Regions from separate parts of the Ottowia sp. VDI28 genome, predicted to be linked through region 2. Evidence: predicted binding sites of a transcription regulator. Region 2 holds the regulator's gene; each other region holds the start of a gene.

Region 1 (7,545 bases), 3.1 Mb from region 2:
CTCGGGCACGTTGGTGAAGTACCCCGCCTGCGAGGTGCCTGCACGCACGAACACGATGTCGTCCCGGCTGACGGTGCGAAACAGCGCACCTGCGATCTGCAGGCCTTCGGCCGGTTGTACCCTCGCACCGATCTCCAGCGTGCGTGCCACCACTTGCTTCAGATAGGGGTCTGATTGCAAGCCCGCCGGCAGCGTGCAGGGCTCGCTCGGGTCGGCACAGCCCAGCTCCAGGGCGCTGGGCATGCGGGAGCCTTGCGAGAAGCTGGCGAAGATGGTGGCCTTGCGGCTCAGATCGTGCGAGATGCCGATGGCCGGGTTGAGTTTGCGGTAGCTGAAGCTCTCGCGCTCCAAGGGCGCAGGGTGGCCCAGTTCGTTGCTGACCCGGCTGGCGTTCCAGCGTGCGGACAGGCTCAGCCGGGTTTGCTCATTGATCCGGATGGTGTCGGCCAGGAAGAGCGCGAAGCGGCTGTTGCGTCCGCGTAGGGCTACTTCATGTTCGGCTTCGCTTCCTGGAATGGGCACGGCCACCCGCTCGGCGTTGAAGATCGCCTCTTGTGTGTATTGGTCGTAGCGCGTGCGGCTGTGGGCCATCTCCGCGCCCAGCGCCCATTGGTGGATACCGCTGCGGTGGCTCCATTGCACACTGGTGCCCACTTCCCATTGCCGCGCATCGCTGCGGTTGAAGACGGCGTTGTTCTTGACGTAGCCCGGGCCCGAGGGGTTCGAGCAGGCGCTGGCTTGAGGGTCGTCCTCGCACTCTTCGAGCCATTCGGACCAGTCTTCATTGACGTCGCCGTTGCTGCCTTGCCGGCGGCCGTCCCGGTGCCAGGCCACCACAGAGAGGTCGTCGTTGGGGGTGAGCGCGTGTGTGAGCTGGAAGTTCAGCAGGCCCGAGCGGTTGCGGGTGATGTCGCTGAAGGTGTAGCCGGCGCGCCGGTCGATGTCGTACAGGCTCTGGTTGAGCAGGCCGTTGCCTGTGAGGCGGCTGCGGCCGTAGGCGTAGCTTAAGGACCAGGAGGTGTCGCCCTGGTCCCGGCCCAGCTTGAGAAAGAGGTTACCCAGTCTTCCAGAAGACTTGTCTCGCCAGCCGTCTTCGTCAAAGACGGTGCCGGCGGCGTAGGCGTGCCAGCCGCCTTCCCAGCGCATGCCGTGGCCGAACTCCAGGCGTTTGCGGCCGGAGCTGCCGACGAGACAGATCCAGTTCGGTACCGGGGTGGGTGCGGCCTGATTTGGTGGTCAGCACGAGGGCGCCGCCCAGGGTGTTGAGGCCGTACAGGGGGTTGGAGCCGGGCATGAGGGTCACACCGGCCAAGGCGGCCTCCGGCACCATGTCCCAGTCCATGACGTCGCCAAAGGGTTGGTTGATGCGCACACCGTCCAGGTACACCGACAGCCCCTGGGGGGAGCCCAGCATGGGTGACAGGCGCTGGCCCCGGTAGCTCAGATCGATCTGGTAGGGGCTGCCCTGGATGTCGGCTGCGGTCACGCCAGTGAACTGGCGGTTCAGAAAGTCCGCGAGGTTGGTGCTGCCTGAGCGTTCGATGGCCGCGTCGTCGGCTTGCTGTACGTGGCCGGGGTATTCCGACAAAGGCATCTCAAGACCAGGCAACGGCGCTTGCTGCACCACGTCTACCTGCGGCAGACTGCGCACCCGGTCGTCGTCCGTCTGCGCGGCTACGGCCAGCGGCAGAATAGGCGCCAGCATGAGCCAGCTTCGGGGCCTGCGGTGCATGACCTGGGTCATGGCTTGGTGCTCAGTACCCAGGTGGCCAGCGTCTTGAGCTCATCGGCGCTCAAGCTGGAATGCGGCGGCATGGGAACGCGGCCCCATTTGCCCTTCGATCCATTCTGGATGGATTGGGCCAGAGAGGCTGCGGCGTCCTTGTCGCCAGCGTATTTTTCAGCGATGGAACTGAACGCGGGGCCGACTACTTTTTCCTTGGCGGAGTGGCAGCTGTAGCAGCCGCTGGCCTTGGCCAGTTCTGTGGCTGCGGCGAGATCGTTCGCCATGGCGGGGGACGCCGCGCAGGCCAGCAGAATGCTGAGAGCAAGAGTGAAACGCATGGCAATGGAGACCACGAGGGGTGGCCATGAATGAGAGTGGGAAACAAGGGAGAGAGCGCGTTCTCTCTCCCTTCGCGGCGCTACTGCAGCAGCACTACTTCAAGAGCTTGAAGGTCCAGACCGAACCGCCCTGCTCAAGGAAGTTGACCTTCTTGGCCACTTCCCCGCCCCACAGCGGCACGGCTCCGCCCCAACCGGACACGACGCTGACATACTGCTCGCCACCGTCTGTCCAGGTGACGGGTGGAGCCACCACGCCAGAGCCGGTCTGGAACTGCCACACGACCTTGCCGGTCTTGGCGTCGGCCGCTTTCAGGTAGCCCTCGGGCGTGCCCCAGAACACGAGATCGCCCACGCTGAGCACACCACCCCACAGCGGCGCGGTGTTCTTCACTTCCCAGGCTACGTTGCCGGTCTTGGGATCAATGGCGCGCAGCGAGCCGATATGGTCTTCAAACAGCGGCTTGATGGTGAAACCCGCGCCCAGGAACGCAGCGCCCTTCTTGTAGGTGATGGGTTCGTTCCAGATCTCCATGCCCCATTCGTTGGTTGGCACGTAGAACAGGCCCGTCTTGGGGCTGTAGGCCATGGGCATCTGGTTCTTGCCGCCCAGGAAGCCCGGCGCCGCGAACACCGCCTTGCCCTTGCCGCCCTCGCCTCCCGCGGCGGTGGGATCACCAGGGCGGTTTTCTGCGTTGTAGTTCGGGCGGCCGGTCTTCAGATCGATGCTGGAAGCCCAGTTCACCTTCTTCACGAAGGGGAAAGCGTTGAGCAGCTTGCCTGTGGCGGCGTCGTTCACGTAGAAGAAGCCGTTGCGGTCGGCTTTGGCCCCGACGCGCTTGCCGTCCATGTCGAAGGTGACGAACTCGTTGACACCGTCATAGTCCCAGCCGTCGTTGGGCGTGCTTTGATAGTGCCATTTGATCTGGCCGGTCTTGACATCGATCGCCACCGTGGAGGCCGAGTAGAGGTTGTCGCCTTTGCGGACGTGGCTGTTCCAGGGGCCGGGGTTGCCGGTACCGAAGTAAGCCAGGCCCGTCTTGGCGTCGTAGCTGCCGCCCAGCCAGGTGGCCGCGCCCCCGGTCTTCCAGGTTTCACCAGGCCAGGAGGCATTGGTAGTGCCGGTAATGCCGTTTTCCTTGCCGTCCTTGTAGCCCATGTGGCCTTCCACCACCGGGCGTGTCCAGATCAGCTTGCCGGTCTTGGGATCACGTGCATCCACACGCCCGACCACGCCGAACTCGCCGCCCGACACGCCGGTCAGCAGCAGGCCCTCGGCGATCAGCGGAGCGGCGGTATAGCTGTAGCCGGCGGAGTAGTCGTCGATCTTCTCGCGCCACACGACTTTGCCTGTTTCCTGATCGAGCGCCACCAGTTGCGCATCGAGCGTACCGAAGATCACGAGGTTGTCGTACAGCGCGGCGCCGCGGTTGACCACGTCGCAGCAAGGCATGATGCCTTCAGGCAGGCGGTGCTCATATTTCCAGAGCTTCTGGCCGGTCTTGCTGTCCAGCGCGAAGATACGGGAGTAGGAGGCCGTCACGAACATCTTGCCGTTGTGGATCAGGGGCTGGCTTTCCTGGCCGCGCTGCTTTTCCCCGCCAAACGACATGGACCATACGGGCACGAGGCGGCTGATGTTGTCCGCGGTGATCCCCGTCAGATCGGAGTGCCGCTGGCCTTCCGTGCCCATACCCCAGCTGAGCACGTCGCCAGGGGTCGAGGCGTCCTTGGCGATCATGTCGCTGGTAACGCCTTGAGCGCCCGCGTGGGCGGCGGCCAGAACGATCAGGCTCGCCAGAAAACGCGGGGCTACCCCGGGTTTGCCTGTCCTCCTTGGGGAGCGGGTTGGGAGCAGCCCAGCCCAGGGAGCACTCAGTCGCGTGCGTTTCATCATGTGTCTCCTGCTGACGTGTAGATATCAAGTGGATGCGCCGCACACCATGCGCGGCGGCCTGTGCCCCGCCCTCCGGGCTCGTGGGATACACGTCAGGGATAAGGCAACATCTATGCCAGCCTTGATCCTGCTCAAAGAACCGTTCCACGTGCACGAAGAGCCACGCATGTGCCGCTCTTGCCTGCTATCGCGCCTGTGACAGTGTTCAGAAATGAATCACCCCTTTGGCACAGTGGAGCAACGCGCGGGGCCTAGCGGTGCCCTAGCGCCTGCTGCTCATAGCGCGGGTACCACTGCGTCAGGCTGCGATGGAATTCGGCGGGCTGGGCGGCCCAGCCCTTGAAGCGCTCGGGCAGCGGCGTATTCAGCAGCTCACTCAAATCAACGCCCTTCTCCGCGCTCTCGCGCATGAGCGAAGTCAGCCACCGCAGCCAATCGCGCGTCTGGGCGATACCCGAGGTGCCTGTGTGCACCGGCCCGTGGCTGGGCACCACTTGCCGGAACAGGCCTTGCGCCTGCCACTGCTGCAGCTTGTCAAGGCTGGCCAGCCACGCCTCCGGATCGGCGTGCGGCGTGGTGGGCACGCGCTCCGCAAACACCAGCCCGCCCGCGAAGAGCACGCCCGTGCGCGTATCCATCAGCACCAAGTCATCCTGCGTATGGCCATTCAGGCGGCGCAACTCCAGCATGTGAGAACCCAGGCGAAGGGTTTGCGGTGACAGTGTTTCGCGCGCGGGCGTCGGCTCGGTGCCTTTCATCCAGTCGCCGCAGAGCCGGTAAAGATTGTCGGCGTAGGCGGCGCCTTCGGCACGCATGCCGTCGATGCTGCCCGCCAGGGCCTGTACGGGACGATCGGCCCAGGCCTGGTTGCCGAAAAAATAGTCGGGATGCAGATTCAGGTTGAGCACCTGCCGCACCGGCTCGGAAGTCACACGCTCGATAGCCCGGCGCTGCTGCTCTCCGTACAGGCGGGAAGGCCCGGTGTTGATCACCACCACCCCGTCGCCGGTCGCGATGAAGGCCGTGTTGATGATGTTGCAGCCATTGGCTCGCGAAAAATCCGCCACGGCGCCTTCAATGACCCAGGTGTGCTCCGCGATCTGGCGTGGATGCAAGTCATAGTTCAGCGAGGCCGGATCGGGCTGAGCCGCTGCGGCGGAGCCCATGGCGCAGGCCCCCATCAGTATCGAGAGGATGGCAGCCTTCATGCCCGCACTTCCGCTTCTATGCGATTGCCATTGTTGTCATGGCCCCTGAGGCGAAACTCGCGCGGCCCTTCGGCGGGCAGCTCCAGCGTGAGGAGCGGATTCTCCGACACGGGCTCATGCAAGGCCAGGCGCCACCATGCTTCACCTTTGGAATCGAGCAGCTCCAGTTGTTCGATGTAGAAGGCGGGAATGCCCGCCACCAGACCCGTGTCCATGGGGTGCATCACGCGCAGGCGCAACCGGCGGCTGCCCTCGATCACGTTGCCGAAAATGCGCGCCTGCACCTGGTTGAGCGTTTTGCTCCAGGAACCATCGGCGCGCGTGGCGCCAGGCACCGTGCAGCCGCCACCCGCCGCCTGCGCCCAGGTGCCTCCCACGTGCCAGCGGCCGTCCTGCGTTTGCACCATGGCCCGCACCGGAGATGCCTGCTCCAGCCGGATGCGGAAAGACAGCATGGGCAGCGCCTTCAGCGGCTCGAACGACAGCACCTCCCGAACCGGGTTGCGGTCTACTACGACCCAGATCCGCTTGACGCCGCCGGCGGTACCCGACAGGCGCCGCGCATCTATCTGCAAGGGCACGTTCATGGCATCGTCGGCAAAAGCGGGCGTGCGCACGATTACCGCCTCGGTAAATTCCATGGGCGCGTCAGCCAGATACTCCTTGCGCAGCGTCGGCCATTGCATGGAACCGAGCGGATCACCCCCCGTGTGATCGTCGGCCGCGCGCAGGGCGGCGGGCCCCATGCTTCCCAATAACCCCGTCAGCAGGACTTTCCGGCGTTGCACCATGCTCGCGCCTTTTCTTCCTGGTCGTTCCGGCAGCCCCATTGATGGTGTCTCCTGTCTTTTGCCTCCTTCGTTGCAAAAGCGATGCCAGGGCGGCCCAGGAACAGCATTTGCGGGCTTTCAGCTCAGTTCCTCAAAAGATCAGTCACTGTCCGGAGTGCGCCAAACTGTTCCAACACGGAACACCAAGCATGTGACATGCAGGGTTGGCCGCACGGGAGGGCCGCCTGCCCCGGGCGGCCCCTCTCCCAGGAAAATCAACGGTACTTGGCAAGCTCCAGCTTGCCCGATAGATGTGCTCGTCCATGATGGACGAAAACGGCCTTGGAGTTGATCAGCGCCCGGTCAGCGCGTTGATCACCACGGCCGAGATCACGCCCGTGGCGATGGCAACGAGTACGTAGTCAGACCCGTTCTGCACCCAGTGGTAGCCACGCGGCGGTTGGCGCAAGCCATGGCCGCGCCAATCGTTGACCACATACTGGGGCTGGCGATACTGCGGTGGCAGACGATCGCCACGGTTGAAGCGGCGATATTCCGGATAGACCACGACCTGCGGGCCACGCGGAGCCGGACGAACTTGCGGCCTGGGAGGATTGTGATGCCCCGGTCCTTGCATATGCTGGTCATGGCGTTCATGACCGCGCTGCGGGCCGTTCCGGTCGTGCCCGGGCCCTGGTTGTGCGAAGGCCGGCGCACTGACCATCAGCATGGACAGAAGACCAGCCATCAGGCTCTGAGTTTTGCGTTTCATGTTATTCCTTTCACTGTCAGGAAAATCATGATATCTGCGCAAAACGCAAGTAATTTGTAGGTGAACCGCGCCAGATCACAAAGAAAAGTAAATCTGAGGCAGCGGGTAACTAGTCGACTATGGAACGCTCTGCAACTTTGTCAGGCCAGGCAATGCGGCCAAGGCGTTTTGCGTGGTTGCTGCCATCAGCTCGCTCTCTGGAATGCCTCGGAGCTCCCCTATCACCGCCGCGATGCGTGGCAGCTCGCCCGGCTCATTCCGGCCTTGCGGTTTTCCGGCGGCGCGCTCTTCTGCCGTGGCGTAGAGCCAGTGCGGGGGAATGTCAGGGGCATCCGTTTCGAGCACCAGTGCTTCGATAGGCAAAGTCGCCGCCAGCTCGCGCAGGCGGGTGGCCCGCTCGTAGGTCACGGCGCCGCCAAAGCCGAGCTTGAAGCCCATGTCCACGAGAATCTGCGCTTGCTGGCGGCTGCCGTTGAAAGCGTGTGCGATGCCGCCCGGCACAGTGATGTCGCGCAGCCCCTTCAGGATGGCGTCCACCGAACGGCGCACATGCAGGATGACCGGCAATTGATGCCGGCGTGCCAGCTTGAGCTGCTCCCGGTAAAAAAGCTCTTGGCGCCCACGCAAGGGCTGCTCATTGAGCGCAGGTACGAAATAATCCAAACCAATCTCGCCCACGGCCACCAGGTGCGGGTCTTGCGCATGGGCTTCCAGCGCGGCGCCAAGTTGCGCCAGCGCATCTTCGGCGGCCCGTTCCACATAGAGCGGATGAATGCCCAGCGCGTAGGCATCGCCAAACTGGTGCGCCAAGCCGCGGGCCGCCCTGAAGGCCGG
Region 2 (7,545 bases):
GCCAAAGCCTGCGGGCTTTTGGGGGAAGGCAACGCTTTAAAATCAGCAAATGCCATCCGTCAAGAAGGAATTGCTCGCCGCCCTGGCGGACGAGCTCGACAAGCTGCAGCCGGGCGCGGGCGCCCAGGCTGCATTCGACTCACCCAAGCAGGCCGCGCACGGCGATCTGGCCTGCAATGCGGCCATGCAACTGGCCAAGCCACTGAAAATGAACCCGCGCGCGCTGGGCGAACAGCTCAAGGCCGCGCTCGGAGCTACGCCTGCGTTCACGCGCTGGGTCGGCGCCATCGACATCGCGGGGCCCGGCTTTCTGAACCTGCGCCTTACGCCCGCCGCCAAACAGCAGGTGGTGCGCGAAGTGCTGCAGGAAAAAGGGGAGTACGGCAAGAAACCCCTTGGGGAAGACCGCGTGCTCGTCGAGTTCGTCTCGGCCAACCCCACCGGCCCGCTGCATGTCGGCCATGGGCGGCAGGCGGCCTTGGGCGACGCCATCTGCAACCTGCTGGCAACGCAGGGTCAGCGCGTGCACCGGGAGTTTTATTACAACGACGCCGGCGTGCAGATCGAAACGCTGGCCAACTCCACACAGCTGCGCGCGCGCGGCTTCAAACCCGGCGATGCCGAATGGCCCGAAGCCGCTTACAACGGCGACTACATTGCCGACATTGCCGCCGATTTCCTGGCCGGCAAGACCGTTCAGGCCGACGACCGCAGCTTCACCGCCAGCGGCAAGGCCGATGACCTCGACGGCATCCGCCAGTTCGCTGTCGCCTACCTGCGCCACGAGCAGGACAAGGATCTGCAGGCTTTCCGCCTCAAATTCGACGAGTACTACCTGGAATCGAGCCTCTATACCAGTGGCCGGGTCGAGGCGACTCGTCAAGCGTCTGATCGACGCTGGCAAGACCTACGAGCAGGACGGCGCCCTGTGGCTGAAGACCACGGACTACGGCGACGACAAAGACCGCGTCATGCGCAAGACCGACGGCGGCTACACCTATTTCGTGCCCGATGTCGCCTATCACATCACCAAATGGGAGCGCGGCTACCACAAGGTCGTGAACATTCAGGGCACCGACCACCACGGCACTATCGCCCGTGTGCGGGCCGGCCTGCAGGCCGCGGGTGTCGGCATCCCGGCGGGCTACCCCGATTACGTGCTCCACACCATGGTGCGCGTGGTCAGGGGCGGCCAGGAAGTGAAGATCAGCAAGCGTGCCGGCAGCTATGTCACTCTGCGCGATCTGATCGAATGGACCAGCGCCGATGCCGTGCGCTTCTTCCTGCTTTCGCGCAAGCCCGACACCGAATACACCTTCGATGTCGATCTGGCGGTTTCCAAGAACAACGACAACCCGGTTTACTACGTGCAGTACGCCCACGCGCGCATCTGCTCGGTGCTCGAAGCCTGGGGCGGCGACACCGCCAGCCTGCTCGAAGCCGATCTGTCGCCGCTGGACACACCCGCTGCCCAGGCCCTGATGCTTCAGCTGGCCAGGTACCCTGACGTCCTGACGGCCGCTGCTCAGGATTTTGCGCCGCATGACATCACCTTCTACCTGCGTGAGCTGGCGGCCAGCTACCACAGCTACTACGATGCCGAACGCATCCTGGTGGATGACGAGGCGGTGAAAAAGGCGCGCCTTGCCTTGGTCGCCGCCACCGCCCAGGTGTTGCACAATGGCCTGTCGGTGCTGGGCGTGTCGGCCCCCGCCAAGATGTAATCATTCACAACATGAAATTGAACAAGCAATCTGGAGGTACCTTCCTGGGCGTGATCCTGGGGGTGATGGTGGGCTTGGCGGTAGCATTGGGCGTCGCCATCTACGTGGCCAAGGTGCCCGTGCCTTTCCTCAACAAGAATTCCTCCCGTACCAGCGGGCAGGATGCCGCCGAGGCCGAGAAAAACAAGGATTGGGATCCCAACGGCCTTCTGCGCGGCCGCAATGGTGCTGCGCCGGCCACCAGTGGCACTGTCGCGCCTGAGCCGGTGCCGCGAACCATCCCTGCGCCGGCTGAAGCGCCGGGGCCTGCCGTGGCGTTGCCCGCGCCCGCTGAGGTCAAGCCGCCCACGCGGCCCGCCGCGCAGGCGTCGGCACCCGCTCCCCGGGCCTCTTCGGCCACGGCGGCCCGCCAGCCTTCCGCTGATCCTCTGGGTGATCTGGTGGCTTCGCGGGCGGGCAGCAGCACGCCTTCAACGGCCTCCACGGCGCCAGATCCATTCGCCTACTTCGTGCAGGCCGGTGCTTTTCGCAATCCTGGTGAAGCCGAAGCCCAGCGGGCGCGCCTTTCGTTGATGGGCGTCGAATCCCGCGTGACCGAACGTGAGCAGGCCGGCCGCACGGTCTATCGTGTGCGCGTCGGTCCGTTTCAGAACAAGGACGCTGCCGACCGCGTGAAAGAGCGGCTGAGCGGCAACGGAATGGACGTGGCTTTGGTTAGAGTGCAGAAGTGACCCCCCTGAGGCGCTGGCGCGCCTTCCCCCCAGGGGGACGCAGCCAGCGGCCTGGCGAAGCCAGCTCCGCGGCTACTCACGTATGGCCTGCTCCGCGGCCTTCTGACTTGACTCCCTCACCCCAACCCTCTCCCGCCTGCGGGAGAGGGTTGGGGTGAGGGCGGCGGGGTTACCGCGGGTAAATGTCGTTTCTTCGGCGAAATTGGCTTAAAACATCAATAATCGAGCCTTGACTACCTCGGTTGCGGAACTCGCGGCCTGCTTGCCGGCTCTGACGGCCTGTTGATACTGGAGCTTGTTTTTTTATGAATCGTCGTGAATTTGCTTTAGGTGCCACTGCAGCGGCGCTTCCCGGGTTTCTGGCTTTGCCGGCGCATGCGCAACAAGGCAAGGGCTACGTGGAAATCAAGCCTGCGGCTCCGGTCGATGCGCCGGCCGGCCAAGTGGAGGTGATCGAGTTCTTCTCCTACGGCTGCGTGCATTGCATGCATTTCGAGCCTATTTTTGCCGCATGGAAGAAATCGGCTCCCAAGAATGTGGTGGTACGCCTCGAGCATGTGGGCTTCCAGAGCAGCTTCGAGCCGCTGCAGCGCATTTATTACGCCCTGGAGGCCGTCGGCGGGGTCGACAAGGTCCACGCCAAGGTGTTCGATGCCCTGCAGAACCAGCGCAAGCGCCTCGACAAGCCCGATGTCCTGTTCCCCTGGATGGCCGAGCAGGGTGTGGACCGCGCGAAGTTCGAGCAAGCCTACAAGTCTTTCGGCGTCGCCAGCAAAGTTCGCCGCGCCGTGCAACTGCAGGAAGCCTACAAGGTCGAAGGTACGCCAGCCCTGGGGATCGGCGGGCGCTACTACACCGACGGTTCCATGGCCGGTGGCTTCGAGCGCATGCTTCAGATCACCAATCAGTTGGTCAAAACCTGAAGCTCGGGGCGAAATGCCCTGGTTTTTGCCGCTTCATCAGCCCGCTTTTGAGCGGGCTTTTTTGTCTGCGGCTTAGAATGGAGCCGAGAATCGAAGCAAAAACCGTGCCTTCAATGAAATCACCTTTCCCACTGCGGGCCTTTGGCTGCGCTTTCGCGTTGCTGGCGGGCGTTCTGGCTGGGAGCCCCGCCTGGGCTGAGCGGGCGGACCGCGAGAAGCCCATGAACATCGAGTCCGACACGCTGCGCTACGAAGACCAGCAACAGCTCAGTACGTTCACCGGCCGCGTCGTGGCCACCAAAGGCACCATCGTGATGCGCGGCGCGCGTCTGGAGGTGCGGCAGGACGCGGCGGGCAATCAGTTCGGCGTGATGTATGCCGAGCCGGGCAAGCGGGCTTTCTTCCGCCAGAAGCGCGAAGGCCTGGACGAATACATCGAAGGCGAAGGCGACACCATCGAGTACGACAGCAAGGCCGACACCGTGCGCTTTATCCGCCGTGCCGAGATGCGGCGCCTGGCTGGCTCCACCATGCAGGATGAAGTCACGGGGGCGGTCATCGTCTACAACAACACCACCGAGGTCTACACCGTCGATGGCGCGGCGCGTTCCGCGGGTGCCACCCCTTCGAAGGGGGCTGGCGGACGTGTGCGGGCTATTCTGGCGCCGCGTGGTACACCTGCTCCAGCCTCCGGGGCGGAGTCCGCCGTGCCGCTGCGGCCTTCCACGGGGCCATCCCAGTGAGTGGGCAGGTGGAGCAGCCCGCCCCCGTCCTCAACGCCGCCGTCTCGCCGTCCCAGGCAGCGGCGCCCGGCTCCAGCCGTCTGGAGGTCCGAAGCCTGCGCAAGAACTATGGCGCGCGGCGCGTGGTGCATGATGTATCGCTCACGGTCCGCAATGGCGAGGTGGTGGGGCTGCTCGGCCCCAACGGCGCTGGCAAGACCACGTCGTTCTATATGATCGTCGGCCTGTTGCGCGCCGATGGCGGCCAGATCAGCATCGACGGCCAGCCGATCGAGCACATGCCGATCCACCGGCGTTCGCGGCTGGGCCTTTCCTATCTGCCACAGGAAGCCTCGATCTTCCGCAAGCTCACCGTCGCGGAAAATGTGCGGGCCGTGCTCGAATTGCAGCAGGACGAGAATGGCCACCCGCTGCCCAAGGCCGAAATCGAGCGCCGGTTGACGGAGTTGCTGGAGCAGCTTCACGTGAACGATTTGCGTGATTCGCCCGCGCCCTCGCTTTCCGGGGGCGAGCGCCGCCGCGTGGAGATCGCGCGAGCGCTGGCCACGCAGCCACGCTTCATTCTGCTGGATGAGCCCTTTGCCGGTATCGATCCTATTGCCGTCATCGAAATCCAGCGCATCATCGCCTTTCTCAAAGGGCGCGGCATTGGTGTGCTGATCACCGACCACAACGTGCGCGAGACACTGGGCATCTGCGACCATGCGGTCATCATCAGTGAAGGCCGTGTGCTGGCCGCAGGTACCCCCGAGGAGATCGTTGCCGATCCTGAAGTGCGGCGTGTGTACCTTGGCGAACACTTCCGGCTCTGAAGCGTGAACACGCTATTGAGTACACCGGCGCGGCGGTGACGGCATGAAACCCGGCCTTTCACTGCGCGTTTCCCAGCATCTTGCGCTCACGCCCCAGCTACAGCAGTCGATCCGGCTTTTGCAGCTGTCCACGCTGGAATTGGCCAGCGAAGTCGAGCAGATGCTGGACGACAATCCCTTTCTTGAGCGCGCAGAAGAAGACGCCGACCGCGAGGCATTCGGCCTTGCGCGCGCCGATACCCGCGTGAGCGAAGGCGACCGCGCCAGCGAACAGGGCGCGGAGGCTGGCACAGACGATTTCGGCGATACCGACGGGGCCAGGGGCGAGACCCTGGTCGCTGAAAGCTGGGACGGCGATGGCAGCGTGGAAACCCAGCCCGACGACGGTGAATGGGGAGGCGATGCGCCCGCCCGCCGTAACAATCTGGAAGATGACGACGAACTCGACCCCGGCGAGCGTGGTACGCCGCAGGAGTCTCTGACCGATCACCTGCACCGCCAGGCCTTGTCCCTGCGCCTGATGCCGGAGGATGCGGCGGCCGTGCGTTTCATGATCGAGTCGCTGAACGAGGATGGCTACCTCGAAGACACGCTCGCTGAACTGGCCGCGACCCTCCTTGATGAGAACGACGGCCAGGAGCAGATGGAAGAGTTGGTGCACCGCTTCACACTGGCACTCAGGCTCGTGCAATCACTGGAGCCCGCCGGCGTCGGCGCGCGCAACCTGGCTGAATGCCTCACGCTGCAGCTCAAGAGCCGCCAGAATGAGCGAGGGTTGGGCGCGCAGGAGCAGGCGCTTGTCGCCGCGGCGCTGCAGATTTGTACTCAGCACGGCGCCATGGACCTGTTGGCGCGGCGCGATGCACGGCGGCTTGCCCAGGCCACGGGTGAACCCGAAGACCTGGTGCGCGCTGCCATGGCCTATATTGGCCGGCTGGAACCCAAGCCGGGGCGGCGCTTTGCGGATGTCACGCGTAATGCCATTGTGCCGGATGTCATCGTCACCTGCAGCGGCCAGGGTGCGCAGCAGCGCTTTCGTGTGCAGCTCAACCCCGATGTGATGCCGCGTCTGCGCGTGCACGACATCTATGCCGGTGCCTTGCGCGGCGGTCGAGGCGGCGAGAACCACCAGGCGTTGGCGCAGCGCTTGCAGGAGGCCCGGTGGTTCATCAAGAACATCCAGCAGCGCTTCGACACCATCCTGCGCGTGTCACAGGCCATCGTCGAGCGGCAGAAGAATTTCTTTGTCCATGGCGAACTGGCCATGCGTCCCATGGTGCAGCGCGAGCTGGCCGACGAGCTGGGCGTGCATGAATCAACCATCAGCCGTGTAACGACCGCCAAATACATGGCCACGCCGCAGGGCACCTTCGAGCTGAAGCACTTCTTCGGCTCTGCGCTGGGGACGGAAGCCGGTGGCAATGCCTCCAGTACGGCGGTGAGGGCGCTCATCAAGCAATTCATCTCCGCCGAGGACACGAAGAAGCCGCTATCGGACAACCAGATCGCCGATATGCTCAAGGAGCAAGGCATCGATTGCGCCCGCCGAACGGTGGCCAAGTACCGCGAAGGGCTGCGCATTCCCGTGGCGAGCTTGCGCAAGCTGGCGTAACCCCTGGGACCGCCGAGCTCCAGCTCGGCAAGAGGGGTTTTGTACACGCTGCTGCCAGGCTGGAGCCCGGCGATCCCGGCGGGCAAGGCTTGCCACCCTCGGCGGGAGCGACAATCACCCCTTACTGGCCTGTGCCGCGTCCCGATCAAATGAACCAACTGACCCTCTTCCTACCCTGCGCCGCCGGCGTTGAAGGTTTCCTGGCCGATGAAGTGCACGGCCTCACGGGCCTGGTCGGCAGTGATTTGCTCACCGTGCGCGCGGGTGTGCGCGTGCGCACCGATTGGGCGGGCGCGCTGCGCCTCAATCTGTACAGCCGCCTGGCGCAGCGGGTGCTGATCGAGCTGGCGCACGGCCCCTATCGCGACGCGGAAGATCTCTACAGGCTCGGCTCAGGCGTGGCTTGGGAAGAATGGTTCACGCCTCGCCAGAGCTTTCGCATCGAGTTGACGGCGCAGCACAGTCCGCTGCAGAGCCTGAATTTCGCGACGTTACGCGTCAAGGATGCCGTGGCCGACCGTTTCCGCCAACGGGGCGGTGTACGTCCCAGCATCGATACGCATGCGCCGAATGTGCGCCTGCATGCCCACCTCACGGTCGACACTGCCACGCTGTACATCGACACCTCGGGCGAGCCGCTGTTCAAGCGCGGTTGGCGCCAGGACAAGGGTGACGCGCCGCTGAAGGAAACCCTGGCAGCCGCCATGTTGGCCGCTAGCGGCTGGTGGCAGCCTGCTACGCGCTCGGTGCAGGAAGTGCCGCTGTATGACCCCTGCTGCGGCAGCGGCACGATCGTCATCGAGGCGGCGCAGATTCAGCTAGGGCTGCCCGCGGGCGGTCAGCGATCCTTTGGTTTCGAGCAATTGAGACCATTTGATCGCGCAAGCTGGCAAACCATGAAAAGCGAAGCCCAAGGCGAGCGCAGGTCTGCCGACGTGCCCGTCTTCGGTAGCGACGTGGCCCACCGCATGGTCGATTTTGCCCAACGCAATGCAGAGCG
Region 3 (7,545 bases), 920 kb from region 2:
CGCTTTCCGCATGAGTTGTCGGGCGGCCAGCGTGCCAGGGTAGATATTGCGCGCGCCATCGTCCTCACTCCAAAGCTCATGATCCTCGATGAGCCGACTTCCGCGCTGGACGCTTCGCTGCAGGCTCATGTCGTACGCACATTGATGGAACTGCGTGAAGAACTGGATTTGACCTACATTTTTGTGAGCCACGACCTCAACCTGGTGCGTCTTCTCGCCGATGAGATCATCGTCATGTATCACGGCAAGATAGTGGAACACGGCAACACACAGCAGGTGTTCCATGACCCCAGAAACGACTACACCAAAACGCTCTTGGCCGCTTTGCCTCATATGCCCCAGCAGCAGTGATGACCAAAATGTTTTGACGACCGCGGTCCCCGAGCTATCCTTCGGGGTATGAATGATTCCTCACTCACGCAACGCCGCTACCAGAGCGGCTTCGGCAACGAATACGCGACGGAAGCCGTGGCCGGTGCGTTGCCGCAGGGTCGCAATAGTCCGCAGCGGGCGCCCTTCGATCTATACCCGGAATTGATCTCGGGCACCGCCTTCACGGCGCCCCGGCATGAGAACCGCCGCAGTTGGTTCTATCGCCGGCAGCCTTCGGTGGTAGCGGGCCGCTATCAGCCCTATGCGCAGGAAACCTGGCGCACCGGCGGCGACCGCGCAGTGGCCGTGCCCCCGGAGCCGCTGCGCTGGCATCCTGTGCCGATGCCGGAGAATGTGGCGGACATCGATTTCATCGACGGCGTGCACACCATGGTGGCGAACGGTGATGCCGATTCACAGCATGGCGTGGCAGCTCATATATATATGGCTGGCCGTTCCATGGAGCGGCGTGCCTTCGTCAACGCCGATGGCGAGATCCTCTTGGTGCCGCAGCAAGGCCGCCTGGTGATCACCAGCGAGATGGGCGTGCTGGAAGTCAAACCTGGCGAGATCGCCTTGATGCCGCGCGGGGTGGTGTTCAAGGTGGGCCTGCCAGATGGTCCTTCGCGAGGTTACCTGTGCGAGAACTACGGCGCGCAGTTCCGCTTGCCGGAGTTGGGGCCTATCGGCTCCAACGGGCTGGCCAATGCGCGGGATTTTCAGGCGCCTGTGGCGGCCTATGAGGAAGAGGGCGAAGTCGCCTATGAGCTGGTGAAGAAGTTCGGGGGCCGTTTCTGGCGTGCACCCACCAGCCATTCACCCTTCAACGTGGTGGCGTGGCACGGCAACCTTTCGCCGGTGAAGTACGACACGGCCAATTTCATGACCATCGGGTCGATCAGCTTCGATCACCCCGATCCTTCCATCTTCACCGTGCTGACGTCGCCCAGCGATACGCCCGGTACCGCCAACTGTGATTTCGTGATTTTCCCGCCGCGCTGGCTGGTCATGGAAAACACTTTCCGTCCGCCCTGGTACCACCGCAACGTGATGAGCGAGTTCATGGGGCTGGTGTATGGCGAGTACGACGCCAAACCGGGGGGCTTCAAGCCGGGCGGCGCGAGCCTGCACAACGCCATGGTGCCGCACGGCCCCGATGAGGAAGCCTTCGGCAAGGCCAGCCATGCGGATCTGAAGCCCCAGAAGCTCGACAACACGCTGGCATTCATGTTCGAGAGCCGCTACCGGTTCATCCCGACTGCAGCCGCTTTGAACAGCCCCGCGCTGGATACTGCCTACGCCGATTGCTGGGCGGGGCTGAAGGATCAGTTCAAGCCGGGCTCTTGAACATGCTCTCAGGGCGGCCGCGCCCAGTGTAGGGGCTGTTTTGATCGTGCGCGCCCTGAAACGGGGTGCGCGCCACCGTTTTATGCACCTTTATGGTGCGATGCACGTGTTTCGCGTTGTTTGTCAGCCGGGGCGGGGTTGGCATGCCTTCTGCTTTAGTGCTTCCAGGTCCGATGAACCAGGAGAAAGCAGCATGAAAATGATTACCGCCATCATCAAGCCCTTCAAGCTCGACGAGGTGCGCGAAGCACTCTCGGCCCTGGGCGTGCAGGGCATCACGGTGACTGAAGTCAAAGGCTTCGGCCGTCAAAAGGGGCATACCGAACTCTATCGGGGAGCCGAGTATGTGGTGGATTTCCTCCCCAAATTGAAGATCGACGTCGCGGTGGCCGCGGATCTCGTGGAAAACGCGATCGAAGTCATCGAGACGGCGGCGCGCACCGGCAAGATCGGCGACGGGAAAATCTTCGTCACTGAAATCGAACAAGTCGTGCGTATCCGTACTGGCGAGACCGGCACCGAGGCGCTGTGAGCATAGGGAGCGAGAACATCATGAAACGTATCTTTTCACTTTTCCTTCTAGCGTTCGCCTTTTTCGCCGGCGCTACTGCGATGGCTGCGGATTTCCCCGCAGCCAAGGTCCTGTTCGAGTCAGGCAAGACCGAAGTTGGCCCCGAGGGGCAGGAGGCTGTCAAGAAAGTCGCGGAGTATGTGGCCGCGAACAGTGGCGCCAAACTGCTGCTTTCCGGCTTTACCGACACGTCGGGCGACCCCGCGACGAACGCGGAGCTGGCCAAGAATCGTGCTTTCGCGATACGTGATGCGCTCAAGAGCGCGGGCGTGCCGGAGGCGGCCATCGAGCTGAAGAAGCCCGAGGAATCGGTCAAGGTGGGCAACCCCGACGAGGCTCGTGCGGTGGAAATCACTCTGGTAGCGGCAGCCCCTGCAGCCGCTGCCCCCGCCGGAGAAGCCCCCGCAACTGCTCCGGCCGCTGCGCCGGCGCCCCACGTGGATTCAGGCGATACCGCCTGGATGTTGACCTCGACCCTGCTGGTGATCCTGATGACGATCCCGGGCCTGGCCCTGTTCTATGGTGGCCTCGCGCGCAGCAAGAACATGCTGAGCGTGCTGATGCAGGTGTTCGTCATCTTCTCGCTGATCAGCCTGCTCTGGGCCATTTACGGCTACAGCCTGGCTTTCAGCGGTGAAGGCAACTTCTTCGGCGGTTTCGACAAGCTGTTCCTCAAAGGCGTGACCCAAGAGACCTTCGGCGCGCTCACGACCATCCCCGAGTACGTGTTCGTCGCGTTCCAGGGTACTTTCGCCGCCATTACCGTGGCGCTGATCGTCGGCTCCTATGCCGAGCGCATCAAGTTTGGCGCGGTGCTGCTGTTCTCGGCGCTGTGGTTCACTTTCAGCTACCTGCCGATCGCACACATGGTCTGGGGCGGCGGGTTGCTGGGTAAAGACGGCGCACTTGATTTCGCGGGTGGTACTGTGGTGCACATCAACGCCGGTATCGCGGGCCTAGTGGGTGCCTACATGCTGGGCAAACGGGTTGGTTTCGGCAAGGAAGCCTTCACGCCGCATTCGCTGACGCTCACCATGGTGGGGGCTTCGCTTCTGTGGGTGGGTTGGTTCGGCTTCAACGCCGGTTCCGCCGGTGCCGCCAACGGCAACGCTGGTCTGGCTTTCGTCAACACCGTGCTGGCCACGGCGGCTGCTACCCTGGCCTGGTGCCTGGGCGAGGCGCTGCACAAAGGTATGGCCTCGATGCTGGGTGGCGCCTCGGGTGCGGTGGCTGGTCTGGTGGCGGTGACTCCCGCAGCCGGCTTCGTCGGGCCCATGGGTTCGATCGTGATCGGCGTCGTGGCCGGGTTCGTCTGCCTCTGGGGTGTGAGCGGCCTGAAGCGCATGCTGCGTGTGGATGATTCGTTCGACGTCTTCGGCGTGCACGGCGTCGGCGGTATCGTCGGGGCGATCCTGACGGGCGTGTTTGCTTCGCAAAGCCTGGGCGGCACCGGTGGCCTGACGCCTGACACCTTTGCCATGGGATCGCAAGTGTGGATCCAGGTCAAGAGCGTGCTGATGACCATCGTCTGGTCGGGCGTGGTGTCTTTCCTGGCCTACAAGATCGTTGATCTGATGATCGGTCTGCGCGTCACGGAAGAGCAAGAGCGCCAAGGTCTGGACATCAGCAGCCACGGCGAAACGGCCTACAACAGGTAAGTCTCCAAAACAACAGCTTCGCTCATCTTGGCGCTGGCAGCGGGAAGACCGCTGCCAGCGTTTTTTTGTTGGCTTCTTTTTTGTTGCAGGGCCGCCCCAAAACAAAAAGCACTCCCTTGGGGGGCAGCGGACCATGCGGAGCAGGGAAGCGTGGGGGCTTCTTTTTGTTGCAGGGCCGCCCCAAAACAAAAAGCAACTTCTCGGGGCGCGCAGCTATCTCTGCCGTGGACGCCGTTCATGCTCATGCCTATCATCGGGTACCGGCTCGCGGTACCTTCGCCTGATAGGGTCGGCACTCTACCTAGAAGATGACATCCCACCCGCATTCCCAGGATGCCGCCTTACCTGCGGCTGTATATGTACAAGACGGTGATATGTGGCAGCCCACGGTGCTGTCGCGGGGTCCTTGGGATGAGCGTGCCCAGCATGGCGGCGCACCCAGTGCCTTGCTTGCCTACCTGGCTGAAAGCGCTCTAGCCGAACCCGGCTGGCAGCTCACGCGCCTCAGCATCGAACTGATCAAACCAGTGCCGATTGCCCCATTGAAGGTGCGGCGGGAGTCTTATTCGGGCCGTGCCACCACGCGCGTGACGATCGGTTTGGAGGCAGGCGGTGTAGTGGTGGCGCAGGCTCATGCCCTCATGCTGCGCGGGCAGCCCGTCTCGCTCCCCTCTCATCTGCCGGGCTGGTCGCCACCGCGCATGCTGCCGGCGCCTGATGCCTGCACGGAACGGGTACGGATTCCGGGCATGCCGTCCAGCGTTTCTTTTTATGACACGGCGATGGATCACCGGCTGGCGCAGGGCGACACCGATCGCCCGGGCCCGGCCGCTGCCTGGTTTCGCCTCACGGTACCGCTCGTGCAAGGCCAACACACGTCGCCCGCGATGCGAGCCGCGGCGGCCGCGGATTTCGGCAATGGGCTGAGTTGGGTACTGAATCCGGAGCGCTATCTGTTTTCCAATGCGGATCTCAGCCTGCATTTGCACCGGCCGCCGGAAGGCGAGTGGATCGGCTTGATGTCGGAAACCCAGATGGACGGCACGGGGGCCGGTACGACGCTGTCGCGTTTGTATGATTTGCGCGGACCTGTCGGGGTGGCGGTGCAATCCCTGGTATTGCGCGAGCGCCGCTAGGAAGGCGCTTCGCAACAGTCTACGGACAGCTCGCGGCCGGACTCCTCTCACGCGCCGCCTTATGATCGCTGCATGGATGCAGAATTGGTTTCGTTGATCGGCAAGGTGAAAAAAGCCGCCGAGCGCTCTCGCCCCCTGCGCATCCGGGGCGGGGGCACCAAGGATTTTTACGGCCAGATCCTGCATGGCGAGATGCTGGATACGCGCCCTCTGGCGGGCATCGTCAGCTACGAACCGAGCGAACTGGTCGTGACGGCGCGCGCCGGCACGCGCGTGAAGGATCTGGAAGCCATGCTGGCGGAACAAGGGCAGTGCCTGCCTTTCGAGCCTCCGCAGTTCGGCGTCGCCAGCACCGTGGGCGGCATGGTGGCCGCAGGTCTGTCGGGGCCGGCGCGTGCCAGCGCAGGCAGCCTGCGCGACTATGTGTTGGGTGTGCAGATCATCAACGGCAAGGGCGAACTACTGACCTTTGGCGGGCAGGTGATGAAGAACGTCGCCGGCTATGACGTCAGCCGGCTGATGGCAGGCTCCATGGGTACGCTTGGCGTGATCACGCAAGTGAGCCTGAAAGTACTACCCGTGCCGCTTGCCGAAAGCACGCTGATGTTCGATTTGAGCGAAACCAGCGCGCGCCAGCAGCTCAATCGCTGGGGCGGCCAACCGCTGCCGCTGAATGCGAGTTGCTGGACGGATGGTGTGCTGCTGGTGCGTTTGCGCGGCGCTCATGCGGCCGTGACGGCAGCCCGCAAGATCATGGGAGGCCAGGTTGTGGAGAAGGATGCGCCGCGCCACTGGATGGCGCTGCGCGATCATCGTCATTCCTTTTTCCACCTGGATTGGGGTGAGGCCTTGTGGCGTGTCAGCACGCCCGATACCGCCACCCCGCTGAATCTGGGCCCGACACTGGTCGAATGGCACGGCGCGCAGCGCTGGGTCAAGCTGCCGGCCAAGGACGGCGCCTGGGTGCGGGAGGCAGCGGCTCGCGCGGGTGGCCATGCCACGCTGTTTCGCGGCGGTGACGGCCGAACGCCGGTGTTCACCCCTCCGGCGGCGGCTGTGGCGCGCATCAGCCAAGCGCTGAAAAACGAATTCGATCCCGCTGGGATTCTTGGCCCTGGCCGCATGTTTCTGGATTTCTGATTTCCGATGCAAACCCATCTCGCGCCTGAATTCCAGGGCACGCCTGAAGGCCGGGAGGCCGAGGCCATCTTGCGCAAATGTGTGCATTGCGGCTTTTGCACGGCCACGTGCCCGACCTATCAACTTCTGGGCGATGAGCTGGACGGCCCACGCGGGCGCATCTATCTGATCAAGCAGGTCCTGGAGGGCGAGGTGCCCACCCGTGAGACGCAACTGCATCTTGACCGTTGCCTGACCTGCCGCAACTGTGAAACCACGTGCCCGAGCGGCGTGCAATATGGGCATCTGGTGGATATCGGCCGCAAGGTGGTGGAGGCCAAGGTGCCGCGCCCGCCGGCCGAGCGCCGTTTGAGAGGGGTGCTGCGCATGGGGTTGTCATCGCCGCTTTTCGGGCCGGCGATGCGTCTGGGCCAATCGGCGCGGAACTTCCTTCCGGCCTCTCTGCGTGCCAAGGTGCCGCCACGCCAGGATGCGGGCAAGTGGCCGAGGCGCACACACGAGCGCAAAGTGCTGATGCTCGAAGGCTGCGTGCAGCCTTCGATGGCACCCAACATCAACCGTGCCACGGCCCGCGTACTCGATGCGGCCGGCATCCAGGTGATCCGGCCTCGGGGTCAGGGCTGCTGCGGCGCGGTACGCTTTCACCTCAACGATCAGGAAGGCGCGCTGAGCCAGATGCGCCACAACATCGACGCCTGGTGGCCGCATATCGAATCCGGCAAGGTGGAGGCGATCGTGATGAACGCCTCGGGCTGCGGCGCCAGCGTGAAAGACTACGCCCATGCGCTCAAGGATGACGAGCGTTACGCCCGCAAGGCCGAGCGCGTGAGCGCGCTCACGCGTGATCTGAGCGAAATGCTCCCCGACATCGCCAAGGCCTTGGCCGGCAAGCTGAAGCCAGTGTCTGGTACGGTGGCTTTCCATCCGCCCTGCACCTTGCAGCATTGGCAGCAGCTGCGCGGCGGCGTGGAGCAGCATATGCGGGCACTGGGATTCGACGTGCGGCTGGCATCGGCTGAATCCCACCTGTGCTGCGGCTCAGCCGGGACCTATTCCGTCTTGCAGCCTGAGTTGGCGGCGAGCCTGCGCGAGCGCAAGCTGGGGCATCTGTTGGGGGAGCGCGCCGCGGATCGGCCCGCGGCGATTGTGTCGGCCAATATCGGCTGCATCACGCACCTTCAGTCGGGCACGGATGTGCCGGTCCGGCATTGGGTAGAGGTGCTGGACGAGGCGATGATCTCCGCCAGGTAGAGACCTGTTCTGTGGCGCGAGACTGCGCTCCTTCCTCTTCCTTTTCTTCTAGTTGACTTGCCGTGCCTGC
Region 4 (7,545 bases), 510 kb from region 2:
TTCTGGCTGAATGTGCCCAATACCACCACGGCGGAAATCTGTGCTGGCGCGGGTTTCGATTGGCTGCTGATCGATGGTGAGCACACCACGCACAGCCTGCAGACCATCCTGCACCAACTGCAGACCATTGCCGCCTATCCGGGCACGCAAGCCGTCGTGCGCGTACCCATGGGCCACGGCCACGTGGGGGAGATGCTGATCAAGCAGTATCTTGATCTGGGCGCGCAAACCCTGATGGTGCCGATGGTGGACACGCCAGAGCAGGCGCAGGCCGTGGTGCAAGCCGCGCGCTACCCCGGCGCTGACGGGCTGGGCGGCATCCGGGGGTGGCCGGCGGACGGGCTGCCCGCTGGGGCCGGCATCCGCGCTACCTGCATGAGGCCAACGATCGCGTGAGCATCATCGTACAAGCCGAAACCCGCACCTCTCTCGACAACCTGGAGGCCATTGCCGCCGTGGATGGCGTGGACGGCATTTTCATTGGCCCGGCCGATCTGTCGGCTTCCATGGGCCATCGCGGTAACCCCGGACACCCGGACATGCAAGCGGCCATCGGGGACGCCATTCGCCGCGTGGTGCGTGCGGGCAAGGCCGCCGGCATTCTTACCCCCGATGAGACCATGGCGCGCCGCTACCTGGAGTGGGGCGCCACCTTCGTCGCCGTGGGCATCGATACCGTAAGCCTGGTGCGCGAGACCAGCCGGCTGGCGGCGGCATTCGCGGCCAGCAAATAAGAAGAGGCAGGAGACGCCATGAGTGCACAGGATATGAGCGCGGAGGAAAAGGCCGCCCGCCGGCAGCTCGCCGCCTGCTACCGCATCTTCGCCATGCTGGGCTGGACGGAGATGATCTACAACCATATCACGCTGCGCCTGCCGGACAGCGCTGACGGCGAGAAGCAATTCCTGATCAACCCTTTCGGCTTGCACTACACCGAAGTGACTGCCAGCAATCTGGTGAAGGTCAACCTGGCGGGTGAGGTGCTGGATGGCTCAGCTCATCCGATCAACCCTGCGGGTTACACGCTGCACAGCACCATCCATGGCGGTATCGACACGGCCCACTGCGTAATGCATACACACACCACCGCTGGTGTGGCCGTAGCCTGCCTGAAGGACGGGCTGCAGCAGACCAATTTCTACAGCGCGCAGTTGCACGGCATGCTGGCCTACCATGATTTCGAGGGCATCACCATCCATGCCGAAGAAGGGCCGCGCGTGCTCGCCAGCATCGGCCAGCGGCCCGCGGTGATTCTGCGCAACCATGGCTTGCTCGCTTGGGGGCAGACATTGCCGCAAACTTTCGCCATCCTGTGGACCTTGCAGCGCGCTTGCGAGATCCAGATGGCCACGTTCAGCATGGGGGGCGCAAGCGGTGATTCCGGTGCCGGACGCCATAGCGGCGAAGTGCACCCGCGATTCCCTGCAATTCGATCCGAAGCACGGCGCGGGGCAGGATGTGTGGGATGCGCTGGTAAGGCAACTGGATCGCTCGGACAAGAGCTACCAGGGATGAGTGTCCGGGGCCATGGCGTGCCGCAGCGCCATCATGAAGCCCTGACGGCGTGATGTCAGCGCAATCCGCCGACATAGCGGCGCACCGGCTGCACCAGCTTGGCCAGCGCCTGCCCGGTTTCGGGTGTGCTGGGGGCCGCGGGCGCCGGTGCGGGCTTGTCTGCCTGCGCTTGTGTGCTGTTCAGGCTGGCACGCAGGAGCAAGGCCAGTCTTTGCAGTTCGGCATCGTCTGTTTCCTTGGCGTGAGCCAATGCCAAGGCCGACATAGCCATCCCATACGTGACGTCGGAGGCCATCCATTCGGTGTCAGTCACGCGGCCCGTCTTGCGGCGCAAGGCCACATGAAGGCGGGCGGCAATGGCCAGGCGTTCGCTGTCGTGCATGCATTTCCTTTCTCCGTCGTTGGCGGTGCTTCACAGTTGCCGCTCCCGGTGCAAGGTGACATCCAGCCCTTCATGCTCCTGCTGCGGCGAGGCGCGCAGGGGCAACACCAGATCGATGCCCAGCAGCAGTACCGCCGTGGCGATGGCGCTGTAGGCCGCCACGGCACCTACGGCGATAGCCTGGTTCAGCAGGTTGGCATCCACGCCGCTGATGGCACGGTCGGCAAACACCCCTGTCAGCAGCGAGCCCACAATGCCGCCTATACCGTGCACGCCGAAGATATCGAGGGAGTCGTCTACACCCAGGCGGCGCTTGAGCCAGGTGGCGCCCCAGAAGCACGCCACGCCCGCGATCAGCCCGATGAGCACCGCACTGCCCAGTTGCACGAAGCCTGCCGCTGGGGTGATGGCCACCAGCCCGGCCAATATGCCCGACAGCAACCCGAGCAAGGTCGGGGCGCCGCGCAAGGCCCATTCGGTCAGCATCCAGGCCAGGCCGCCGCTGGCCGCGGCGAGCATGGTGACCAGCATGGCAAGCGCAGCGCGCCCGTCGGCGGTCAGCGCCGATCCGGCATTGAAGCCGAACCAGCCGATCAGCAGGAGCGCTGCGCCCATGGCCGTCCAGCCCAGGCTGTGTGGCTCGAAAGCCTGTTGGCCATAGCCCTGGCGCCGTCCCAGCAGCGCGGCGCACACCAGCCCTGCCATGCCGGCATTCACATGCACCACGGCGCCGCCAGCGAAGTCCAGCGCCCCCAGGCGGTTCAGCCATCCGCCCGGCTCCCAGACCCAATGGGCGATCGGCGCGTAGATCAGCACGCTCCACAAGGCCGCGAACAGCAGCAGGGCGGAAAAGCGCATACGCTCGACCACGGCCCCGATGATCAGGCAGGTGGTGATGACGCAAAACGTCATCTGGAACATGGCGTAGGCTGCCTCGGGCACTTTGGGGGCAAGGTGGCTGACGGTCAAGGTGCCTGCGGCACTATCGAGGTGCATGGCCGTAAAACCCAGGTACGCCAGGCCGCCCAGCCAGGCCGACCCCTGCCCGAAAGCCAGCGGATAGCCCAGCGCGAACCAGAGCAGGCTCACCAGGCAGGCCACGGCGAAGACGGAGGCCAGCGTGTTCACCACATTCTTGCGCCGCACCAGCCCGGCATAGAACAGCGACAGGCCCGGCAGCGTCATCATCAGAACCAGCGCCGCCGAGACCAGCAGCCACGCTGTATCTGCCTTGTCAATGGCCGAAAACTGCACCACCTGCATACCAGACTCCCTTCAGGATGCGCTGCGCGCCGATCCGGGTCACGCATCCGCTTATGTTTGTGTGATCGGTACTGTGGCTTAGCAGCTTCCATGCCAAGAGGGGCAAGTGGGCAAGAGGGCAAGAGGGCAAGAGGGCAAGAGGGCAAGAGGGCAAGAGGGCGCAAAGACCTGATGCCTACAATTCATAGAGCAAGCTTTTGTATGAAGCCAGCGTTTGGAACGCAAGGAGACAGCGGCGTATGTTCAAGAAGATAGCGATCTACGGAGCCGGCGCCATCGGCGGCTGGATAGGGGCGCGCCTGGCGGAAAAGGGCGCGGAGGTCAGTGTGGTGGCGCGCGGGGCCACTCTGGAGGCCTTGCGGCAGGGCGGCCTGCGTTTGCGCCAGAAGGGCGCCGATGCCGTGGAGCATGAGTCCGCCCAGGCGGTGCGCGCCAGTGCCGACCCGGCCGAACTGGGTGTGCAGGATCTCGTGATCGTGGCTGTCAAGGCGCCGGGCATGGCTGATGTAGCGGGCCGGATCGGTCCGCTGTTGGGCCCGAAGACGGTGGTGCTGACCGCGATGAATGGCGTGCCATGGTGGTTCCTCCAAGGCTTTGGCGGCCTGATCGCCGGGCAGCGTCTGGAATCGGTGGATCCCGGTGGCGCGATTGCGCGGGCCATTGCGCCGGCGCATGTCATCGGCTGCGTGGTGCATGCCAGCTGTGCGCTGGATGCCCCAGGGGTGATCCGCCATCACTTCGGCCAGGGGCTGATCATCGGCGAACCGGCAGGCGGCGACAGCGCGAGGGTGCAGGCGCTGGCCGGCTTGCTGCAGGAAGCGGGCTTCGAGGCCACGGTATCGCCTCAGATCCAGAAAGACGTCTGGTACAAGCTCTGGGGCAACATGACGGTGAACCCCGTCAGTGCCTTCACCGGCGCCACCGCCGATCGCATCCTCGATGACGATCTGGTGCGCGGCTTCATCAGCGCCGTGATGCTGGAGGCCCGAGAGATCGGCGCACGCATCGGCATCCCCATCGAGCAGCAGCCGGAGGACCGCCACATGGTCACGCGCAAGCTGGGCGCCTTCACACCCTCCATGTTGCAGGACGTGCGAGCCGGCAAGCCGGTGGAGATCGATGCGCTGGTGTCAGCCGTGCGGGAGCTCGGGGTGTTGACTCAGACGCCTGCGCCTTTCACCGATGCTTTGTTGGGGCTGGCCCGGCTGCACGCACGGGTGCATGGGCTCTATCCTGAATGAGCCAGAGCGAATAAGCCGGAATGACCCGCTCCAGCCCGGGCCGGGCGCTTAGCGGCGCAGCTTTCGCTTCGTTGCTATCCATCGCTCTCCTGATGGGGGCCAACCACGTGGCTGCCCGGCTGGCCTTCGATCATGGAACGGATGTGGCCACCGCAGTGGTGGTCCGCAGCTTTTTCACTGCATTGGTAGTGGGCGCCTTGCTGGTAGGGCAGCAAGGGTCTTTTTCTCTGACGGTGCGCCAGCGCAAGGCGCTGCCGGCGATCGGCCTTTTGATCGCAGTGCAAAGCCTATGCCTGTATTCCGCCGTGGCCCGGTTGCCGGTGGCACTGGCGCTGCTGGCCTTCAATAGCTATCCGCTCTGGACGGCGTTCTGGGCTCGGGTTCTCTATCAGCACAAGCCTGAGCGCGCCATGCTCCTGATCATGCCGGTTATTTTGCTGGGCCTGGTGCTGGCTCTGGATGTATTTGGCGCCGCTTCGGGGCTGGGCGCTGCCGGGCAGTGGCGCAAAATTGGGGTTGGCGTGGCCTTCGCGCTTGCCGCGGCGGCCACGTTTTCCCTGGCGCTGGTGCTGACGCAGCACGAGGCAGGCGATCTCGACGGCCGGTTGCGCACGTTTGCCACCATGGCCATAGTCAGCGTGCTGGCGGCAGCCGGCGTCTGGTGGCAAGGGGGGCCCCACCTGCCTGTGGCATCAGCAGGCTGGTGGGGGTTGGCACTGCTGACCTTGCTCTACGGCAGCGGTATCACACTTCTTTTCACTGTGCTGCCCCGTCTGGGCGTGGTGGGCAATGCAGCCATCATGAACGTCGAGCCTGTTGCCGCGCTGGTTCTGGCTTGGCTGATCCTGGGGCAGGCCATCGCGCCAGTGCAGGTGCTAGGTGCATTGATCGTGGTCGGTGCGGTGATGTGGCTGGGGATGCGCAAACGTTGAAGGTGTTTTGAGATATCCCTACCCCTTGGGTGAGGTTTCGAATTGCGGGGAGCGGCTTCCGCAAGGCTATCCCGGTCGGAATCGTCAGCGCCAGGGGCTGGGCTGGTGCGGCGGCGGGATCGAGACACCAGCAGAGAGCCTTCATGGATGGCTTGGGCAGCGAAGAGTACATGCCGGCTGTGAGACCTTTCGTGCTGTCACCTGCTGAAAGCTGAGCTTTGGCGCGACGTATCAAGCTGCGTCGGGCACGGCGTGAGCCGTTCTTGCGCCAGATCAAGCTTTGACTATGCCGGAGGGGCCATATTTGATCCAGCGCAAGACCGGACAGTTCAGCCGGGCCCAAGCTCGATTGCATCTCAACTCCCGAAACCTGGAGAACCTGTATGCAGACTCCGAATTCCATCCTTCTTCATCTCGATGGCTCTGCGCGCATAGGAGAAAGAATCAAACTGGCATGCCGGGTGGCAGAGAGTTTTGATGCCGAGGTGACCGCCAAGCCCTGTACCTATTCGGCGCTGATGCGCTACCCGTTCGCGATAGACGCGGGGTCGGAGGCGATCGAAGTCATGCGCAAAGTTGACCAAGAGGCGCGCGACAAGATGCATGGTATTTTTCTGGCGAACAGCGCGGGCTCGGCGCGGTTGCATTGGGAGGAGGCGGACGTCGAAGGGCCTTGGGGATTCGGCCGGCGCGCGCTTTATGCCGACCTCCTGATTCTTGGTCAGCGCGACAAGAATGATGCTGCGGATGCCGAGCTGCCAACTGATTTTCTACCCAGTGTGTTGGCGCAGAGCGGCCGGCCAGCCTTGGTCATGCCCTATGCGGGGCCGGTAGAACCGTTAGGCCGAAACATCCTCCTGGCGTGGAAGGAAACGCGCGAATCCGCGAGGGCCGTGACCGCTGCCCTCCCTTGGCTGTCCAGGGCAACGCAGGTACATGCTGTGGCGTATGGCGAAGATGCGCAGGCGTCGCTGCAGTCCTTGCGGAGTTATTTGCAGAAGCAAGGTATCCGGGATCTCTCACTGCATCGGGGCGACAGGGATGACGACGACGTTGGCAACAAGCTGCTGTCCCTGGCTTCCGATCTGGGATCGGACTTGCTTGTCATGGGCTGCTATGGCCATAGCCGCGCGCGCGAGTGGATTCTTGGTGGAGCCACACTGTCCATTCTTCAGTCGATGACATTGCCTGTATTGATGTCACACTGAGCGAGCTTGCCATGCGCATTGATTTCCTGGGCGGGACGGGTACCGTGACGGGTTCGAAGTATCTGTTGACCCACGAAGGCCGCCGGCTGCTGATCGATTGCGGGCTCTTCCAGGGGCTGAAGCAACTGCGCCTGCGCAACTGGGATGCGCTGCCGGTCGACCCTGCAAGCATAGACGCCGTACTGCTGACGCATGCCCATATCGATCACAGCGGCTTCGTGCCTAGATTAGTTCAGCTCGGCTTCAAGGGCAGGGTTTACTGCAGTGAGGCGACACGTGAGCTCTGCGAACTCTTGTTGCCCGACTCGGGCCGTTTGCAGGAGGAAGATGCCGACTATGCCAATCGTCATGGACATTCCAAACACCGGCCTGCTCTTGCGCTTTACACGGAGAAAGAGGCGCGCGCCGCACTCAAGCGCTTCGAGGTGGTTCCATTCGGGGAGGAGTGCTCCCCGTGGCCAGGGTGGTCATGGCGTTTGCGCAAAGCGGGTCATATCCTCGGAGCTGCCAGTGTGCGTGTGGGCTGGAAAAGTTCAAGTCTTCTATTTTCAGGGGATCTCGGACGCAGCAATGATCTCTTGATGCGTCCACCGGAGGCCGCCGAACCCGCTGACTATGTGGTGGTGGAATCGACCTACGGCAATCGCAAGCATCCTGCGGCAGACACCCTCACTGAACTGGCAAGCGTCGTCAACCGCACGGCTGCGCGCGGCGGTATTGTGCTGATTCCGGCGTTCGCTGTCGGGCGTGCGCAGACCCTGTTGCACTGCATGCGGTTGCTCAAGCAGGCGCGGCGCATTCCTGACATGCCGGTATACCTGAACAGCCCGATGGCAGCTGATGCAACGCGCCTTTACAGCAGGCACCTCGACGAGCACCGGTTGAGCCCTGAGCAATGTGACGCTACGAGCCTGAAGGCCGTCATTGTCAACTCCATCGAAGAGTCGCAGCGGTTGAATTCGCTGCAGTTTCCATCGGTCATCATATCGGCCAGTGGCATGGCG

Evidence for each region. Region 2 encodes sigma-54, which starts transcription at its own class of promoters, with help from an activator protein. Its sites were predicted from a motif close to TGGCANGNAANCTGCTTT; they were not measured.
Region 1: a site for sigma-54 is predicted at 4,062-4,079, ahead of WJU18_RS19145 (PQQ-dependent methanol/ethanol family dehydrogenase). Genes of this name have one in related genera too.
Region 3: a site for sigma-54 is predicted at 1,859-1,876, ahead of glnK (P-II family nitrogen regulator). Genes of this name have one in related genera too.
Region 4: a site for sigma-54 is predicted at 3,239-3,256, ahead of WJU18_RS05290 (ammonium transporter). Genes of this name have one in related genera too.

The regions. Positions count from the first base shown of each region.
Region 1 covers NZ_CP149820.1:4,033,344-4,040,888, forward strand. Annotated here, with positions in the region: gene WJU18_RS19130 (TonB-dependent receptor) at 1-1,146, opposite strand, end outside; gene WJU18_RS19135 (TonB-dependent receptor plug domain-containing protein) at 1,097-1,744, opposite strand; gene WJU18_RS19140 (c-type cytochrome) at 1,741-2,064, opposite strand; gene WJU18_RS19145 (PQQ-dependent methanol/ethanol family dehydrogenase) at 2,159-3,961, opposite strand; gene WJU18_RS19150 (quinoprotein relay system zinc metallohydrolase 1) at 4,213-5,169, opposite strand; gene WJU18_RS19155 (quinoprotein dehydrogenase-associated SoxYZ-like carrier) at 5,166-5,960, opposite strand; gene WJU18_RS19160 (RcnB family protein) at 6,292-6,711, opposite strand; gene WJU18_RS19165 (TatD family hydrolase) at 6,829-7,545, opposite strand, start outside.
Region 2 covers NZ_CP149820.1:621,249-628,793, forward strand. Annotated here, with positions in the region: partial or broken gene argS (arginine--tRNA ligase) at 50-1,724, shown strand; gene WJU18_RS02830 (SPOR domain-containing protein) at 1,736-2,455, shown strand; gene WJU18_RS02835 (thiol:disulfide interchange protein DsbA/DsbL) at 2,761-3,378, shown strand; gene lptA (lipopolysaccharide transport periplasmic protein LptA) at 3,492-4,121, shown strand; gene lptB (LPS export ABC transporter ATP-binding protein) at 4,130-4,933, shown strand; gene rpoN (RNA polymerase factor sigma-54) at 4,977-6,545, shown strand; gene WJU18_RS02855 (THUMP domain-containing class I SAM-dependent RNA methyltransferase) at 6,695-7,545, shown strand, end outside.
Region 3 covers NZ_CP149820.1:6,264,976-6,272,520, reverse strand. Annotated here, with positions in the region: gene WJU18_RS29805 (ABC transporter ATP-binding protein) at 1-351, shown strand, start outside; gene hmgA (homogentisate 1,2-dioxygenase) at 400-1,719, shown strand; gene glnK (P-II family nitrogen regulator) at 1,913-2,251, shown strand; gene amt (ammonium transporter) at 2,272-3,948, shown strand; gene WJU18_RS29785 (thioesterase family protein) at 4,323-5,084, shown strand; gene glcE (glycolate oxidase subunit GlcE) at 5,157-6,224, shown strand; gene glcF (glycolate oxidase subunit GlcF) at 6,231-7,475, shown strand; gene WJU18_RS29770 (long-chain-fatty-acid--CoA ligase) at 7,524-7,545, opposite strand, start outside.
Region 4 covers NZ_CP149820.1:1,133,524-1,141,068, forward strand. Annotated here, with positions in the region: partial or broken gene WJU18_RS05275 (aldolase/citrate lyase family protein) at 1-734, shown strand, start outside; partial or broken gene WJU18_RS05280 (class II aldolase/adducin family protein) at 753-1,515, shown strand; gene WJU18_RS05285 (hypothetical protein) at 1,571-1,897, opposite strand; gene WJU18_RS05290 (ammonium transporter) at 1,928-3,160, opposite strand; gene WJU18_RS05295 (2-dehydropantoate 2-reductase) at 3,400-4,401, shown strand; gene WJU18_RS05300 (EamA family transporter) at 4,422-5,333, shown strand; gene WJU18_RS05305 (universal stress protein) at 5,717-6,541, shown strand; gene WJU18_RS05310 (MBL fold metallo-hydrolase) at 6,553-7,545, shown strand, end outside.